One region of the Shewanella sp. AC34-MNA-CIBAN-0136 genome, then DNA from elsewhere that is predicted to be linked to it. Evidence: predicted binding sites of a transcription regulator. Region 1 holds the regulator's gene; each other region holds the start of a gene.
What was found. The regulator LexA, encoded in region 1, represses DNA repair genes until DNA is damaged. The targets are predictions, from matches to a motif close to TACTGTATNNNNATACAGTA.

Region 1 (6,098 bases):
CGAATAGCACCAAATACCTGCCATACAGATTCTTTTTTCTTTTTCTTACCGCTTAATTCTTTGTGGTACGTCGCCACTTCCATCACATGGTCATAACCTAAATACACGGGTACTAAGGTTACTGGGCGCTCTATCCCACGTAGCACACTGTTAATTGTCATAGCCAACATACCGGTTTTAGGCGCTAGCAAACGTCCTGTACGCGAACGACCTCCTTCAGTGAAATACTCGACCGCATAACCCTTAGCAAATAACTGATCTAAATATTCACGAAATACTGCGGTATAAAGTTTATTACCATTAAAACTACGACGGATAAAGAATGCCCCACCACGGCGGAACATCGGCCCTGCTGGCCAAAAATTAAGGTTAATACCGGCAGCAATGTGCGGCGGAACCATGCCCTGATAATACAAAATATACGACAGTAGCAAGTAATCCATATGGCTACGATGGCAAGGAACGTAAACAATTTCATGGCCATCATGATGTAACTGTCTTACTTGCTCGGCACCTTTGATATTGATGCCACTGTATAATTTGTTCCATAACCAAGTCAGGAAACGTTCGGCAATACGCACCAAACTATCAGAATAGTCGGCGGCAATTTCATCAAGGTATTCAATGGCGGTTTCACGCGCTTTCTCGACTGTTACTTTCTTATTTGCAGACTCTTCTTCAATGGCTTTTTTGATAGATTCTGATTTTAATAAAGAGGCAAACAACGCTTGTCGATTCGGTAATTGTGGCCCCGTCATCACTTTGCGTTGACGGCGGAAATGCACACGGGCGACTCGGGTCAATTTGTGAGCAATTCTTTTATCAGTACCATGTTCATCGGCCATATGACGAAGCGATAATGCATTAGAAAACTGGACGAAATTATGGCGTCCTAAAAATAAAATCATTAACCATTTACGTAACCACGTAGGGTTTTCACGTTCAAATACAGCAGCTTTCATGCTGTCTTCTTCTTTACCTGGGGTACGTCCCCAATAAAGGCAAACAGGAACCAACTGTATATCTAATTCAGGGCTCTCACTGTGAAGTGACAATAAGCTGGTAAAATAATTAAGGAATTTGTCACCACTTTCACGTTTACCAAATAGTGGTTTGCGGCCCTCTAAACAGACCACACGAGGCACGGTTAAGCCATCAAGCTGTAATGGCTCATAAGGACTGGGCAGACCAAAGCCCTCGGTGATTTCGCTCAACGCGGCAATATCGCTAATAGATTCCGTTTTCATTAAATAAACCAAAGGTTTAGTTGGATCTATATTGAGGTCATCAAAAGGATCGTGAGGGACCACAATGGTCTGTACCATCCACTTTTGAATCCATCTTAATGCTCGTAAAAATATTGAATCTGGTTTTGACATGGTTATTTTCGCAACATAAGCCACTGTAATATTGTCGTATAGGATACCAGAAACCACCCTGCTTACACTATCAGACCGATCTATCTTTACGTTTAAGCTCTCACTATCAGAAATAACATAAGACAGAACATTAGTAATAGTTAATTAAAACATATTGTTGAGTGATACTTAATCAACAAAATACAAAAAATAGTTGGTTAATACTTGCGCGAACACAAACACTGTATATAATGACAGTCACTGTATAAAAAGACAGGAATCATCATGAGACCGTTAACGCCGCGCCAAGCAGAAATTTTAGACTTAATTAAAAACAATATCGCCGAAACAGGTATGCCACCCACTCGTGCTGAAATTGCGAATCGTCTTGGCTTTAAAAGTGCTAATGCCGCCGAAGAGCATTTAAAAGCATTAGCCAAAAAAGGCTTTATCGAGATCATGCCTGGTACCTCAAGAGGCATTCGTTTACCTCATGAAGAGCAGGTTGAAACCGGTCTGCCACTCATTGGACAGGTTGCTGCTGGTGAACCAATTTTGGCCCAAGAGCATGTAGAGCAATACTATCAAGTCGATCCAAACATGTTTAAGCCCGCCGCAGATTTTTTATTGCGAGTGCGTGGTGACAGCATGAAAAACATCGGCATTTTAGAAGGTGACTTACTCGCTGTACATAAAATGCAGCAAGCACGTAATGGCCAGGTTGTTGTGGCACGTGTTGATGATGACGTCACCGTAAAACGATTTGAACAAAAAGGTAATGTGATTTATCTGCATGCCGAAAATGAAGATTACAATCCGATAAAAGTAGATTTAAGTTGCCAAAGCCTAACCATCGAAGGGCTTGCCGTTGGCGTTATCCGTAATGGAGATTGGTTATGAACAAACTAATGGGCATCGCGCCACGCCACCCGGGCTTATGGGTAGATTTAACTGAAACAGAACTGCATGGCACCCAAACCATTCAAACATTACAAACTGTCACCCAAGGTGAAGCTGAACTGAGCCAATTGTGCAGCCAGTTAGCAATATTGAGCCAGCAAGGCAGATGGATTGTATTAATTAGCCCGCCCCATATTGGCTATAAACATATGCTGGCAAGTGCTGGTGTAAGAATGGATCGCATTTTACTGGTACACACCAAAGATGAAGTCGAAACATTATGGGCCATGGAGAAAGCGCTCACTAGCGGTACATCGAGCGCAGTAGTAACTTGGACAAGCTCACTTGATGCTCGCGATAGTCGCCGTTTAGAAATTGTCGCCAAAAGTGCACGTGCATTAGGGGTGGTAATTGAAGATGTGAATGCTCACTTACCTCACAAACATCAACTTGTTAGCCCTACTTTAACAAATGGAACAAGTAATTTTTGCTCATTTCACTAAGCACGAACCCTTCATTACCAAGCCCTGTATTGAATTCAGGGTTTTTTTTCATCTTTTTTCAGCCTATTAGCCAACAAAGTGATCTTGATCAATGTTTAATCTACAAGTAATGTGGTTAACAAGGATGAAACATTTTTTATCTTTAATTGGACGTGAATGGCAGTAATCAAGATTACTTTCAGACAAATGAGCCAAATCAAAATTGATAAGTTCAGTAGTAGGTACAAGCGTGGTGCACAGCTAACAATAAAACCGTAGACCGTATGTTTACAGCCACCAAAGTACTTTGAGGTCATCAAACTTTTTTCGGGAACCGAAGAGTTTGCATAGAGCAGAGAATTACTGTGTGACTCTTCTTTGTAGTTGCTATTTGCAATTAGCAGAGGAGTAGTCTTGTGAAGCAATGGTTGTATTGTTTACTGGTGGTGTTTGTAGCACTTCCGCTTGGGGCATCAGAAATGCCCCTCAACATGACTCAAGGCGTGACAGATATCAGTGGCAAGGTTTATGACCTCCACATGACGATTCTTTACATCTGTTGTGTAATTGGGTTAGTGGTGTTTGGGATCATGATTTACTCAATGATTTATCACCGCAAATCAAAAGGCGCTGTCGCGGCCAATTTTCACGAAAGTACCAAAGTGGAAATTGCTTGGACCGTCATCCCTTTCATCATCTTAATCGGCATGGCTATTCCAGCCACCAAAACCTTGATTGCTATGGAAGATCCCAGTGATGCTGATCTCACCATAAAAATTACCGGGTCGCAGTGGAAGTGGCATTACAGCTATTTTGATAAAGACATCGAATTTTACAGCACATTATCCACTCCCAGAGCACAAATTGATGGCAGTGAGGCCAAAGGCGAGCATTACCTCCTTGAAGTCGATAAGCCATTAGTACTGCCCATTAACCAAAAAGTGCGCTTCTTGATGACATCTGATGATGTTATTCATTCATGGTGGGTACCCGCGTTTGCCGTTAAAAAAGATGCCAATCCAGGCTTTATCAACGAAGCCTGGACTCGTATTGATAAGCCTGGAACGTATCGCGGCCAATGTGCCGAGTTATGCGGTAAAGACCATGGTTTCATGCCGATTGTGGTGCAAGCATTATCGGAGGCCGATTTTGATAATTGGTTAGTGGAGCAAAAAAAACTAGCAAGCAATGCAGCTGCAGCCGCTGCGGCATCAATGTCTAAAACCTTGTCTCTTGAGGAGCTAACCTCACAAGGTGAACAAATCTATATTGCTAGGTGCGCCGCTTGTCACCAACCCAATGGTGCGGGTCTTCCTGGTGTATTCCCATCATTAATTGGCAGCCCTATCATAAAAGGCCCTGTTAACGATCACCTGAATATCGTCTTAAACGGTAAACCAGGTACTGCAATGCAAGCCTTTGCAAAGCAACTTAGCGCCCAAGAAATTGCCGCAGTCATTACCTTTGAGCGTAATGCGTGGGGCAATAATAGCGGTGATGTAGTTCAAGCTGCTGATATAGGAAACTTTTTAGGCAGTAACGAGGCAAGCACCGAACCAAGTAAAGCAGTAACCGATGCAGCAAATACTATTGCAGCAACGACAACTGACATTACCGATGCGGTTACCGACAAAGCCAATCAAGCTGTCGAAGCCGTAGCAGAAGCTGTTGTACCGGAGGATCTGCCCACGTTAACCTTGGAGCAATTAATTGCTGAAGGTGAGCAGGTTTATGCTACGACATGTGCTGCATGTCACCAAGCCACTGGCGCTGGATTACCAGGCGCTTTCCCTTCACTTATTGGCAGCCCTGTTGTTACTGGACCGGTTAGCGGACATATCGATATCGTTATGCACGGAAAACCAGGTACCGCAATGCAGGCATTTAGTAGTCAACTTAGCCCGCAAAAGATGGCGGCGGTGATTACTTATGAGCGCAATGCGTGGGGCAATAATTCTGGCGAAGCGGTGCAACCTGCCGATGTCGCTAGCCATGGACAGTAGGGGAAAACAATGAGCACAACAACGCACGATACACTGGCTACCGCTCATGATGATCATCATCACGGCGCTCCGAAGGGGCTAATGCGCTGGCTACTCACCACTAACCATAAAGATATCGGCTCGCTGTATTTATGGTTTAGTTTCATTATGTTTCTTACTGGCGGTGCGATGGCAATGGTGATTCGAGCTGAATTATTTCAGCCTGGATTACAGCTAGTAGAACCTAACTTTTTTAATCAGATGACCACAGTTCATGGCCTCATCATGGTGTTTGGGGCGGTGATGCCCGCTTTTACCGGGTTAGCAAACTGGTTAATTCCAATGATGATTGGTGCCCCAGATATGGCACTACCGCGAATGAACAACTGGAGTTTTTGGATTTTACCCTTCGCCTTTACCATTTTATTAGGTTCACTCTTTATGGAAGGCGGCGGCCCTAACTTTGGCTGGACATTCTATGCTCCGCTCTCAACCACCTATAGTCCTGACAGTACCGCCCTATTTGTTTTCTCCATTCACATAATGGGAATAAGTTCGATAATGGGCGCAATTAACGTCATTGTAACCATTGTAAACTTGCGAGCTCCTGGCATGACCTGGATGAAGTTACCTTTGTTTGTGTGGACTTGGCTCATTACCGCATTTTTACTGATTGCAGTAATGCCGGTGCTCGCAGGTGCGGTCACCATGGTATTAACCGATAAGTTTTTTGGTACTAGCTTTTTTGATGCTGCAGGTGGTGGCGATCCGGTGATGTTCCAGCATATTTTCTGGTTCTTTGGCCATCCCGAAGTTTACATCATGATTTTACCATCCTTCGGTATTATCTCCGCGATAGTACCAACCTTTAGCCGTAAAAAGCTGTTTGGTTACTCCTCGATGGTTTACGCCACTGCCAGTATTGCCATTCTGTCATTTTTGGTATGGGCACATCACATGTTTACTACTGGTATGCCTGTTTTTGCCGAATTGTTTTTCATGTATTGCACCATGTTGATTGCCATTCCAACCGGGGTGAAAGTGTTTAATTGGGTCGCCACTATGTGGCGCGGTTCAATGACATTTGAAACTCCAATGCTGTTTGCAGTGGCATTTATCATCCTGTTTACCATTGGTGGCTTTTCGGGCTTGATGTTGGCAATTACCCCTGCTGATTTCCAATACCACGACACTTACTTTGTCGTGGCTCACTTCCATTATGTACTGGTGACTGGGGCGATATTCTCCATTATGGCGGCGGCTTACTATTGGCTGCCTAAATGGACCGGCCATATGTATAACGAAACTTTAGGTAAGTGGCACTTTTGGTGTTCGGTAATATCCGTCAACGTGTTGTTTTTCCCAATGCACTTTCT
Region 2 (6,098 bases), on a different contig from region 1:
TCAGCGTAAAATAGATGAGGAACTTTTGCTTAAAAACCCTAAGGCTGGAGTTTTGATGGCTCTTGTTGATGAGCTAGCGTTAGAAGAGTTAGTCCTAGCGCGACTTTATATGGAGTTTAAATTCGACGAGCTGGCCGAAAAACGTTCACAAAATGACGAGCTTGTTGAAGGGGTCTAGTCGTGATATTTAGCCACTAGCTAGTTGCCAACTGCGAGCTCGCAGTTGGCAGCAGTTTTAAAATGATCTATGTATCTATGGTTTTCATTAAATTTAATTCTGCTGTGAAGATTTTTTATTGTCACATAATAATGTGTGTAATTTTTATTTTTTGAAATATTCATTTTATATATCAACTCGATAATTTTAACTATCAGGTGAATATATTATTCTTAACTCTTAGTGTCGGGATTCTGTAAATACTACCTGTAACAAAAATAATCACTAAAAATTGACTGTAATGTAAGATAAAATGTAGGTATATGATATGAATGATTCTAAGTGTCCTATTGATAATTCTATAGTGGATAACATCAATGTAGATGAGAAAAGTCTTATAGAATTTTATGTGAAAAGTAATATTTTTGATATATCAAAAGGAGATAGGTACCCGTTAATTCAGCCAGAACTTAATAGAAAAATCGCTGAGATCACTAAGCATAAAACATTTGGTTATACAACTAACATAGATAAAATAATTAAATTATTGCAGGATAGAGGTGTAGTTGATTACCAACAGCGCCTCATGAAGTTGGCAATAGATAATATAAGTGAAGATACCGTTGATATAGATTACATAAGAATTGGAGTTAAGTTGTCAAAGTCTGATTCGCACAAACTTCTTAACAAGGTTGGTAGCTTTTACGGGATTCAGACTATTAAAACTACTCCTCGTAAAAAACGCCTAAGTGTTAGCAAAGTTAAAATCGGTGATATAAATTTTGGATTTAAAGAAAAAGGAAACCAGCCATTCTTTACACATAAATTTTTGATGTGTGTTGATAATGACTCTTATCGCTATATTCATGTATATATAGCAGAATTATCCAGTGCGAAGAATAAAAGCCGAAAGCTAACCTATAACTGTGTAATAGAGTTTATTCCTACACGTGTGAACAACCAACAAGTATCTTTCATGTTGTACCAGTTTTATTCATTACTGGGACCGCGTCGTTATGAACAGCTAATCAATAATGCAAAGCTTTTAGAGTTGCACACTGGCTATGTTATGTATGGGGTATCTCAGTTGTTTGCCTTTATGCTCACAGACAACAACAAAGTTGAATATGGCCATTGTTATCCAGAGGAAGCTGAGTTAGCGGTCGAATCTACTTATGCAGCAAAACTTTCTAGTGATCATTTGTGCGGCTATGACAAACTCCTTAAAGAAACTAAGTCATTTTTCGAAAGTGCACTCAAAGGTTGGGGAACAACACTCACAGGAGTAACAAAGAAGCTAGCTGGTGTTAGAGAGTTATTTACCAGTCAAGTGAGCGCCTATCGGTTAGAGTCGAAGCGTAGGTTTGCTAAGAAACCAAAGAATCTTAACGATATGTGTTCCGTTAAGTCTGCACTTAGAAATGTTAAGTTACTTAAGCCTTCTCATTTACAGGAGTTGTCTGGTAAAGAGCTCAAACAACTAGTTAAAGACAAATCGCTTGAACCGCTATCGGCTAAATGTGACCAAATTTTCTTGAGAACTAAAGGGAAATCATTGTATTTTTCTTTCGATACAGAGCTTTTGGATCGTGCGATTAACAACCGCATCAGTCTGTTGTTGGACGCAATTAATTACCCTGAAAAGGGATTAGATGATAGCTATGAATTTAACTATCAAGCAGCCTTAAAGACTGTTCGAACTATTCTTAAGCCTCTGGTTAAGGCTAATCGTAAGAAAGGTGATTCAGTTGATAAGATCATTAGTTCAAAAAAGCGTGCTATTTATGTAGAAGGGGGGCCGGGTTCAGGTAAAACTGTTTTGGTTGTTGAGCGTGTACGTCATTTGCTTACGCAAGGTTCTAAGGTTAGTGAAATATGTGTTCTTGCTTTCACTAATCAGGCTGCTGATGAATTTAAACGGCGGTTGAAGGAAGAAAAACTATACAGTAGGCACATGTTCGTTGGCACTTTTAGCAGTTGGTGTAACCAACTATTAAACACCGACCAAAAGCGAAAGATTCTTGATCAAGACGCGACGTTTGATGCGTTGAAACTCTTAATTGATAAAGATAGCAAGATAGCCAAAAGCTATACGCCGGATGAGATTGTCCGTCGTTGCTTCGATGTTTTTAGCTGTATGGCAAACTATGACACTCCAGATCTCAAGCGTTGCATTAAGAAAGTTGCGCCGGATTTAGCTGGCTATGAGCATGATATTTCAGCGCTCCGTAAGGCTTACCAAGCCAGTAAGAAGGGTAAGCACAGAGACTTCAACGACATGCTGTCGATGATGAGAAAACGCCTTGAGAAAGATGAGTTTTGCAAACGTGTTCTTGAACAGACTAAGCATCTTATTATTGATGAAATCCAAGATACTAATATTGTTCAGTGGAACATCATTAAAAAACTATACGGTAAAGGTATCCATTTCTTTTGTGTGGGTGATCCGGCGCAGTCGATGTATGGTTTCCGGGGGGCTAGAAGTGAATATCTCGATAAATTCACGAAGACATTTGGTAATAGTAAACGCTTCCAGCTAATTGAAAACCATCGTTCAAGAGAGCCATTGGTTGAATTAGCAAACGTTATTCGAAGCAAAATTAATCGTAATTACAGCATTTCCTTTCCCGTTAATGGTTCTGATACTGATGCCATTCCTCGATTAAAATGTAGTGACACGTTACGGTCTGCGATTGCTTGGCTGGTGCAAGATATTCAAAAGAATGAGATGTTTGAAAGCCAACTCATCTTGTGCCGTTACAACTATCAGCGCAATTGTGTTGAAAAAGCACTCAAAAAAGCACAGATTGAACATGGTGAAGGAGAGGCTATTCAAGTGCTTACGTATCATAAGGGAAAAGGCTTAGAAGCCGAACATTGCTATGTACTCGATCCGCAGTTCAGCAAAAGCAAGTTATCTAGTTACAAGGAGGAACTGTGTAATGCCTATGTAGCGCTGACCCGTGCTGAGCAAGAGCTAACCATACTGGCATGTAATAGTAGTTCGTCAGTATATGGGCTGGATAAAAAGAACGGAAAACGCTCTGGTATGAGTATATTTCTTGAACTACCGGAAGAACTAGTTGTGTTAGTTGATTAGGGTAATTCGAAGCAGACTGGCAGATTAAAATAAGTCTGCCAGTCTCATTTCTAAAGCTGATTCGTGGTAAGCCTGAGACTTATAGACAACTTGATATTCATATCGTTTTAGCTCTCACTTTTTATCCAAGTTATGCTTGCTTCTTTGTAGTTCATCGCTAAAATTGCTGTATGTAAATACAGTGGTGTTGTTTATGCGTGTGATTCCCATACCTGCCCATGCAGGAATAACAGGCTTTGAAAGTCCAGCTGCAGAGTACAGTCAGTTAAGTCTGAGCTTAGATGATCTCCTTATCGAGCATCCTAGCGCAACCTTCATAGGACTCGCTCAAGGCGATTCAATGCAGGACGTTGGTATCTTTGATGGTGATGTGCTCATTGTTGATCGCCATGAAACAGCGCGAAACGGGGATGTTATAGTCGCCAACTTTAACGGTGAGTTTGTTTGCAAGATCCTTGATTCTCAACGCCGTCTACTACTGTCTTCAAATCACCAATTCCAGCCAGTAACCATTCATGAACATGATGAGTTTAGTATTGAAGGGGTAGTGACTCGCTCTATTCGTTGCCACCGTCAAAGTCCATTATTGTGTGAGCATTAGATGTTTGCCTTAGTCGACGCTAATAGCTTTTATTGCAGTGCAGAACAGGTATTTCGTCCTGATTGGCGCGGTAAGCCAATCATTGTGTTGAGTAACAATGACGGTTGTATCGTAGCCGCTAATCGGCAGGCTAAGGAGGCTGGAATTGAGAAGTTCTTGCCTTACTTTAAAGTTAAAGAACTTTGCGCCCAACGAGGCGTTATTGTCTGTTCTTCGAACTATGAGTTGTATGCTGACTTATCTAGCAAAATGATGAATATCATTGGCCGTTTTGCGCCAGAGCAACACATTTACAGCATAGATGAGAGCTTTCTCTCGTTTAAAAACTGCTATCCCGCTATCAAGTGTCTTAACACTCAAGGTCAGTTAATTCGCCGTGCAGTGTGGAAAGAGACGCGTTTAGCTGTTTGTGTTGGGATCGGTGAAACACTGACATTAGCTAAAATTGCGAACCATGCTGCTAAGAAGGTTAAGGGTTATCATGGCGTTTGTGTGATAAACACCGACCAAGAACGAGTCGCTATCCTAAAGCAACTTGTTGTTGGGGATGTATGGGGTATTGGGCGAAGGATTGGTAAGAAGCTAGCATTAATGAATATCCATACTGCTTATCAACTAGCATGCATGCCACCTGGGCTAGCCCGAAAACAATTCAGTATTGAAGTCGAACGTACAGTTCGTGAACTTAACGGACAAGTGTGTAAATTGTGGGATGAAGCGAGGGCTGATAAAAAGCAAATTTTCTCAACGCGGAGTGTAGGGGAGCGGATAACCGACTTTGACTCATTATTACAAGCTTTGAGCAAGCATGTCGGTATTGCAGCTAGTAAAGCGCGTAAGCAAGGCTCAAGCTGCAAGACCATGCTACTTTTTGCTAGCAACTCACCCTTTGATGAACGTCCTGTTAGTTACAAAGCTATAGTGCATTTTCCTTGCCCTACTAACTGCACCGTCGAGCTAACCAAAGCTATGAGTGAAACTGCTCCAAAGTTATTTCGTGATGGTGTTCGTTACTACAAGATAGGTATTGGCCTAATCGATTTAGCTAGCGAAAAACATAACCAATTCGATTTGTTTAACCCTCCTAAAGCTAATTCAGTTTTAATGCATACGCTAGACTATATTAACCATCGCTATGGCAGTGATACGATGTTTAGCTCAAGGCATAGAGCATAAGTGGTCAATGCGCCGTGACCTGCTAACTCCGCAATAATGGCTAAGTGTACCCATCATTAAGTGCTAAGCAGATATTAATGTTTTCACTGTTCGTATCACTCATATGCTTGGTCTGACTAGATAAATCAGGCATTATCTAGTTACTGTTCCTTAGCTTAAAGCTTTCAATGAACCTACTTAAAATTAGTCTACCTCTCTTTCTACTGGCTCTTAGCTCAACAGCTATTGCAGCTGGAAATACATCTAATGATTCATTCAACAAAGCAAAGAAGATGCTTGAACGAGAGGTGTATCAAGATCACCGCGTAACAATCTACTGTGGTGCTAAATTTGATGCTAAAAAGAACATTGAATCACCTGAAGGTTTTATTACTACTACTCATTTAAAACGAGCTAAAAAAGTTGAATGGGAACATGTGGTTCCAGCGGAGAACTTTGGCCGTGCTTTTAGTGAGTGGCGCGATGGCCATGCTGGATGTGTCGATAGTAAAGGTAAGTCATTCAAAGGCAGAAAATGTGCGGAAAAAATGAATAGCGAGTATCGATATATGCAGTCTGACATGCATAACTTGTTCCCCGCCATCGGTGCAGTAAATGCACTACGAAGCAATTACAACTTCACTATGCTGCCTGCTGCTAAGTCTGATTTCGGTAGTTGTGATATGCGTATAGATGATCGTAAGGCACAGCCTCCTATAGCAGCTCGTGGCACTATTGCTCGAACATACATGTATATGGAACAGACTTATCCTAAATACAAAATGAGTAAGCAACAAAGTCAATTAATGCAAGTTTGGGACAAACAAGATCCTGTTACTCGATGGGAGTGTAAACGTTCTAAACGTATTGAAAAGCTTCAAGGCAATGCAAATAAGATTGTAGATAGTCGCTGTGAATCTATTCAATAGTGAATTAACTGTTAAGTAGACTGCTGTATTTCATCTTATTGCAGTGCTTATACAGACTCGACACAGATAGATGTGTTCTTGTTGTAAATTGATAAAAATGTGACTAAATATGCAGTAAATGCTGCATATTCTACGTTTTATGTCTTTCTCTCACGA
Region 3 (6,098 bases), on a different contig from region 1:
TCGGTGATGATATTTGGCCTTTATTTGAGTCTGATGAAGCTGAAAACAACGACGATGATTTTTTATTATCGGCAACTTTATTGCTGCATGTAGAAGAATTACCTCCTCTACAACGCCAAGTAGTACAAGGTATTTATATGCAAGAGCTTACTCAACAAGAGTTAGCAGACAAACTTAACATTCCAATTGGAACGGTTAAATCACGACTCAGACTTGGCTTGGAAAAATTAAAAAGCTTTATGGAGAAACACTATGATTAATTACCACCCAGACCAGCATTTGCTGTCTCTCCATGCTAAAGGCGAGTTGCCGCTATCGATGTCGATTGCTATCTCCGCTCATGCTGAATTGTGTCCTCATTGCCAGCAACAACTTGACCAGATGACAATTGCGTTGTCTGAGCAACAGTTTGAGTCAGCCGTAAAAACTCAGTCGGTAGACACTAATAATAATCAATTAGACGCACTACTCGAGCAGCTACTAAATTCAACCTTAGATACTTTAGAGGTTGAACAAGCTAGTACAGTTGATCTGATTGAAGACAATAGCGTTAGTATTAAAGGTCAACATTATCCGCTGCCTAAGGTATTTCGTAAGCAAATTAATGCTTCTTGGCAGGGTATTGGTAAAGTCAGCCGTTTGAGACTCGATACCGGAGAGCCACAAGCAAGAGCAAGCTTGTTGCATATCGCAGCCAACGGTGAAATTCCTGAACATACACACAAAGGTGCAGAGCTAACATTACTGCTCGCAGGTGAGTTCAGCGACTGTTACAACACCTACAAGCCTGGTGACTTTATGTTGCTTGATAAAGAGCACCAACATTCACCAAAAACACTTGAAGGTTGTTTGTGCTATACCATTGTCGATGCCCCGTTATACTTCACTAAAGGGTTCAGCAAACTATTAAACCCAATTGGCGATTTACTTTACTAACCATTACGTTAGTTTCTTAAAATGTTAACTACTAAGGTTTGTGCATCGACAACTTGGCCGCTATTTATCATTAAGTTGTACCAGCAATAAGGGATGATGAGTGAATTTTCGTCATCCCTTTTAACACTATCGACATCCGAGCAAGGTGAGAATTGTCGATGATTAGTCACTAATTGCTATTTTTTAATCGAAAACTGCATTAATTTGATTAAAAATTGAAAAAGACTATTGCCATATGCAAACACTCAGTATATTATCCACACAGATTTAGTTTTCTTGTTAATTTTGGTTACCTACCTGTAAGTCTGCTCAACTTCACTTCGTAAATAAACCCAAGACAAGCTTCTGTACATCGTTTTTGATTTCAATTGATTTCTGTTGATATGATAATTTAAATTATATTCACGTCATCTTGTTGTCATAAAACTATGTTTAACTTACAAAGTTAAGTACTAAATATGTATTAATTTTTTTATGGCTATATGTCATGTGACAACATCAATGTTGCAAGCATAAAATAGACCTTAATCAACTATTTACATATCAACACTTGATTAGTGAGTAAAGGATAGGTTAAGTTAAATCTCGAAACATTAATCTTTTGCAACACTAAAAAATGCCAAGGATATTTTATTGAACAATTTTCTCACCTAATGGTGAATATATAAGAAGGAGTGTGACCTATGTCATACAACATGAATGGACACGAAATTTCAGTTAGCTTTCCGGTTAACTCTATCTCGTCAAACAAGAATTCAATTGCTTTTACCGACAGCCTAGGTAAAAACAAAAAAACCTTTTCAAAACGTATTGAAGCATTAAACTTCATGAAATGGTTAATCTCTGCCAATAAGTAATACCCCCTAACGCTTTGCGTTAATCATTTGCTCTGTTATTTAATAAACTCATTTCTCGGTATTCTCCTCTCACTTACCGATGTTTATTAAAACAGGGCAAAATGAATAACTCACTCGCATCATTTTAAGTTATTCTTCAGCGTTACATCCCAGTTAACCCCTCTAAAATATCTAATTTTATATCAACAACTTATAGAAAAAACATCTTGCATTCACCCTGTAATTAAACAGTGTGCGAAAATTTTCGTTGGTATCTTGGCAACATTGTTTTATTTCCCAAAACTCCCCCCTGATGTATATAGAGAATATCGGTTGCATTGGCAGTTTTACTATTCAAATAATGTTGTAACACTAGAAATCCAACCGGGTCGTACAATAATTCAAATTCAATTCCCGACTGGCATACTGTATTCCACATATCAAAACAACGTCGTGATAGTTTGCCAAAATGATATTTATAACCATCATTAATAATTTTAGGAAAATAAACCTCATCGACTAATTGTGAGAATTGTTGACGTAAATATTCATCCCCTCCCACAGTACTGCAAGTTAACACCTCAATGGTAAAAACTTTCGTTAATGATAAATGAGCCAATTGTTGAGTAAGTTGTTTATTTAAATAGGCCGCAGTGGTCCCCGTACCTGAGGGTAAAAATACCTTTAGCTTATTTTTTTGTTGATCTTGCGCCCATTGAATAATTTCACAGGCAAGTTGTGTTATCCCGGTTTCGGCATACTCACAACGCCCACCTTCAGGAATAAAAAGTAATTGTTTTTTATCTGCGTAGCTTGGATTCGATGAAACAATATATTGCATCGCATCGTCTAAATGCATACTTTGAAGATTTTCAACATCGGTCAAATGACTAACATCAATAATATTGGCGCCATTTTGTATCGCAGCGGCATAATTGCCTTGAGGATGTTGTAATAAAAACTCGCTGATATGGCTTACATAGTAATCAAATTTCCACCCTTGCCGCTTAGCCAATACTGACATGGAATATAATGAGTTGGCTTGGGCCGAACCCGATGCCACTAGTTGGGTAACATGTGAATAATCATGATGTAAAAAATGATAAAATTTACGTGCTTTATTACCACTAAAATCAGCATGTAATAAATCATCTCGTTTAATGTAGATGCTGCGGCCAGCAAAGTTCATCGTTTGCACTGGGCTTATCGAAAACATGAATTGTCTCAATCAACTGTAATATGAGCATTTTAACTAAAAAATGATAAATCTCATCGATTCATTTGCGTGAATCCTCGCACTGTTCTATTTATACAATACCACAGCAACACTTAATCCTTAGTAATCAACAAATTGAAAACCTGGCATGAAAATGGCTTATATTGAGAATATTGACTATTGATAGGAATGAAAATGTCTCTTTTACGCTTAATCTTTAATATTGCTTGGTTTTTAATGGGTGGTTTTGTTATGGGACTAGCTTGGTGGTTTGTTGGAGTACTGTGCTTTATCAGTATCATTGGCATCCCATTTGGTCGTGCTTGTTTTGTTATTGGCGAACTGGCTTTCTGGCCATTTGGACAAGAGACCGTTAACCGGAAACACATTTCAGGCCAAGAAGATATTGGCACTGGCACGTTAGGTTTGGTGGGTAATGTAATATGGTTTTTATGCTTTGGTATTTGGCTCGCGATTGGTCATCTAGTCCATGCTCTGGCTTGTTTTGTAACGATTATAGGTATTCCGTTCGCGTTACAACATCTTAAGTTGGCCTTATTAAGTTTAACCCCTATTGGTCAAACCGTTATTGCCAAACCGACTTATTAACATTCGTTAATAACCGCTGAATGACCACTATTGTAAAAAGCCGATAGCATAATGCTGTCGGCTTTTTATTTGCCTAATCGTATCAGCAACGTGTACATTGCCATTCTTAAGCACTGAAAGGTTATTCAGTCACTTTCAAGACGATAATGGGATCACATGAACTATTGGTTAATGAAGTCTGAACCAGACGACTTTAGTATTGATAATCTACAGATGAGTAAGCAGCAAACTGTTGCTTGGCAAGGTATTCGTAACTATCAAGCACGTAATTATATTCGCGATCAAATTACATTGGGCGATGTAGTGTTGTTTTACCACTCTAGCTGTAAAGTTCCTGCCATTGTGGGTTTAGCAAAAATTAGCAGTGAAGCTCAAATTGATAGCAGTGCTTTTGATAACCGTTCACCGTATTTTGATGCAAAATCTAACGCTAATGCGCCTCGATGGTGGCAAGTCGATATTCAATTTATGGCCAAATTTTCTCAGCCTGTGAGCTTGAAGCAATTGAAAGCCGATCCCGCGCTGCAAGATATGGTATTAGTGGCTAAAGGTGCCCGCCTGAGTATTCAGCCCGTCACACAGTTGCAATACCAACACATTATGCAACTAACAACCTTAGAATAATAACGTTAGATTGATGACCTTGCATCGGTAACCTTGAATTAAAACAGACCAGCTTGTCAGCAGGCCAGTAAACATCTTCTTTAAATCCGCCTCCTAAAGACAGCTCAGACTACGTAAACACTATTAGCTATAAATAGTCTGAGCTCAAATACTAACGGCACAGTGATAAGATCACGCAATGCCCATATTAGTTAATCATTCGCCCTATTCCGCCAAGTACAGAACCTTCACCTTGGTCTTTGCCACCACTTGATGGTGCATGAGCAATAATTCTGTCAGCCATACGAGAAAACGGTAAGCTTTGTAACCACACAGTCCCATGGCCTTTTAAGGTTGCAAGGAACAAACCTTCACCACCAAATACCATCGACTTTAATGAGCCTGCACGTTGTATGTCATAATCAATCCCGGGAGTGAATCCAACTAAACAACCGGTATCGACCCGCAATGTCTCACCGTGTAATTCTTTTTTAATCAGTGTCCCACCAGCATGCACAAACGCCATGCCATCACCTTTAAGGCTTTGTAGAATAAATCCTTCACCACCAAAGAAACCGGTGCCTAATCGCTTATTAAACTTCATGCTTACTTGCGTGCCTAAGGCTGCCGCTAAAAAGCTGTCTTTTTGGCAGATAAGTTCGCCTTGATGTTGAGCTAAGTCTATAGCCAAAATAGTGCCAGGAAATGGCGCAGCAAATGCCACTTTTCGTTTTTGTTGACCTTGATTAGTAAAGTGGGTCATAAAAATACCCTCACCCGAAATGGCGCGTTTACCTGCACCAAGTAGCTTGCCAAAAAAACCGGATTCTGGTTCAGAGCCATCACCCATTCTGGCCTCAAACATAATGTCTTCTTCGAGGTAAGTCATCGCACCCGCTTCAGCAATAACAGACTCATTTGGGTCTAATTCAACTTCAACCAGCTGCATGCTAGAACCTATAATTTCATAATCTACTTCATGACTTTTCATGCTCATTTTCATTCCTTAAAAATTTATTTAATGTTTGCAGTTGCCCAATTCAGTATTAAGGCATTATTCCTTATGGATGATTTAAGGTAACAAAATGATCATCCATTTAACATGACAACATTTCAATAAAATATCCGCGTTCTGTTGCCACTGCATTTGTTTACCAATTGTGTCCATCGTTAACCTAAACCCGCACCACTTAACCCTAATTGTTGCTGTTGCTGATATTGGGCAAATTCTTGCAAAATTAATTCAGTAAATAATTGCCCTGCTCGACCAAGTGGTCGCTCTAAAGTTGATACTAATTGCGGTGTAAAACTAAACCGATTACCACCAATAAAATCAACTTCAATAAGTAGTCCTTGATGTAATTCTTCGGCAATTAAAAAATCCGGCATCCAACCAAAACCCAGGCCTTTAAGTAAAGCATTTTTTTTCATGATAAAGCCTGACAAATAAAAGACTTTATCGCCGCCAAATTGCATTTCATCGCGGTCACGTTTACCAGGAGATGAATCTTCGATGGTTAACTCAACATGTTGTTGCAATTCAGGCAAACTAATGTCTTTAAGATGACTTAATGGATGTTGTGATGACGCGACAAGCACGCTGGTAATAGCAGGTAGCGGTTTAGGATGATAAGAGGGGCCAGTACGATAATCCTTAACCAGCATTAAGTCGGCCTGGTCGCGCTCAAAGCGATGCTGTACCCCGCCTAAAAACTCCATATTAAGCTGCACTTTAGTCGGTATGTTGTGTTCTGACATGCGCTTAAGCGCGGTCATGATCGGTTCCATCGGTAAAGCACCGTCTATTACTAACTCAAGTTTGGGCTCCCAACCCTGACTAAAGCGACTGGCAAGATGTTCAATATTGGCTAAATGCTGTAACAGCCGTTGCCCTTCGG

Region 2: AAEY94_RS02940 (LexA family protein) is a predicted target of LexA. The motif match lies at 3,422-3,441, and genes of this name have one in related genera.
Region 3: AAEY94_RS06650 (EVE domain-containing protein) is a predicted target of LexA. The motif match lies at 3,709-3,728, and genes of this name have one in related genera.

Annotation. Positions count from the first base shown of each region.
Region 1 is NZ_JBEOPJ010000003.1:94,728-100,825, reverse strand. It holds gene plsB (glycerol-3-phosphate 1-O-acyltransferase PlsB) at 1-1,379, opposite strand, end outside; gene lexA (transcriptional repressor LexA) at 1,644-2,258, shown strand; gene AAEY94_RS03810 (cell division inhibitor SulA) at 2,255-2,761, shown strand; gene coxB (cytochrome c oxidase subunit II) at 3,157-4,743, shown strand; gene ctaD (cytochrome c oxidase subunit I) at 4,753-6,098, shown strand, end outside.
Region 2 is NZ_JBEOPJ010000002.1:287,111-293,208, reverse strand. It holds gene AAEY94_RS02950 (hypothetical protein) at 1-178, shown strand, start outside; gene AAEY94_RS02945 (UvrD-helicase domain-containing protein) at 486-3,257, shown strand; gene AAEY94_RS02940 (LexA family protein) at 3,451-3,858, shown strand; partial or broken gene AAEY94_RS02935 (Y-family DNA polymerase) at 3,859-5,071, shown strand; gene AAEY94_RS02930 (endonuclease) at 5,202-5,942, shown strand.
Region 3 is NZ_JBEOPJ010000005.1:116,555-122,652, forward strand. It holds gene AAEY94_RS06625 (sigma-70 family RNA polymerase sigma factor) at 1-260, shown strand, start outside; gene AAEY94_RS06630 (ChrR family anti-sigma-E factor) at 253-936, shown strand; gene AAEY94_RS06635 (hypothetical protein) at 1,620-1,793, shown strand; gene AAEY94_RS06640 (1-aminocyclopropane-1-carboxylate deaminase/D-cysteine desulfhydrase) at 2,017-2,988, opposite strand; gene AAEY94_RS06645 (YccF domain-containing protein) at 3,184-3,597, shown strand; gene AAEY94_RS06650 (EVE domain-containing protein) at 3,754-4,221, shown strand; gene AAEY94_RS06655 (TIGR00266 family protein) at 4,409-5,197, opposite strand; gene AAEY94_RS06660 (LysR family transcriptional regulator) at 5,371-6,098, opposite strand, start outside.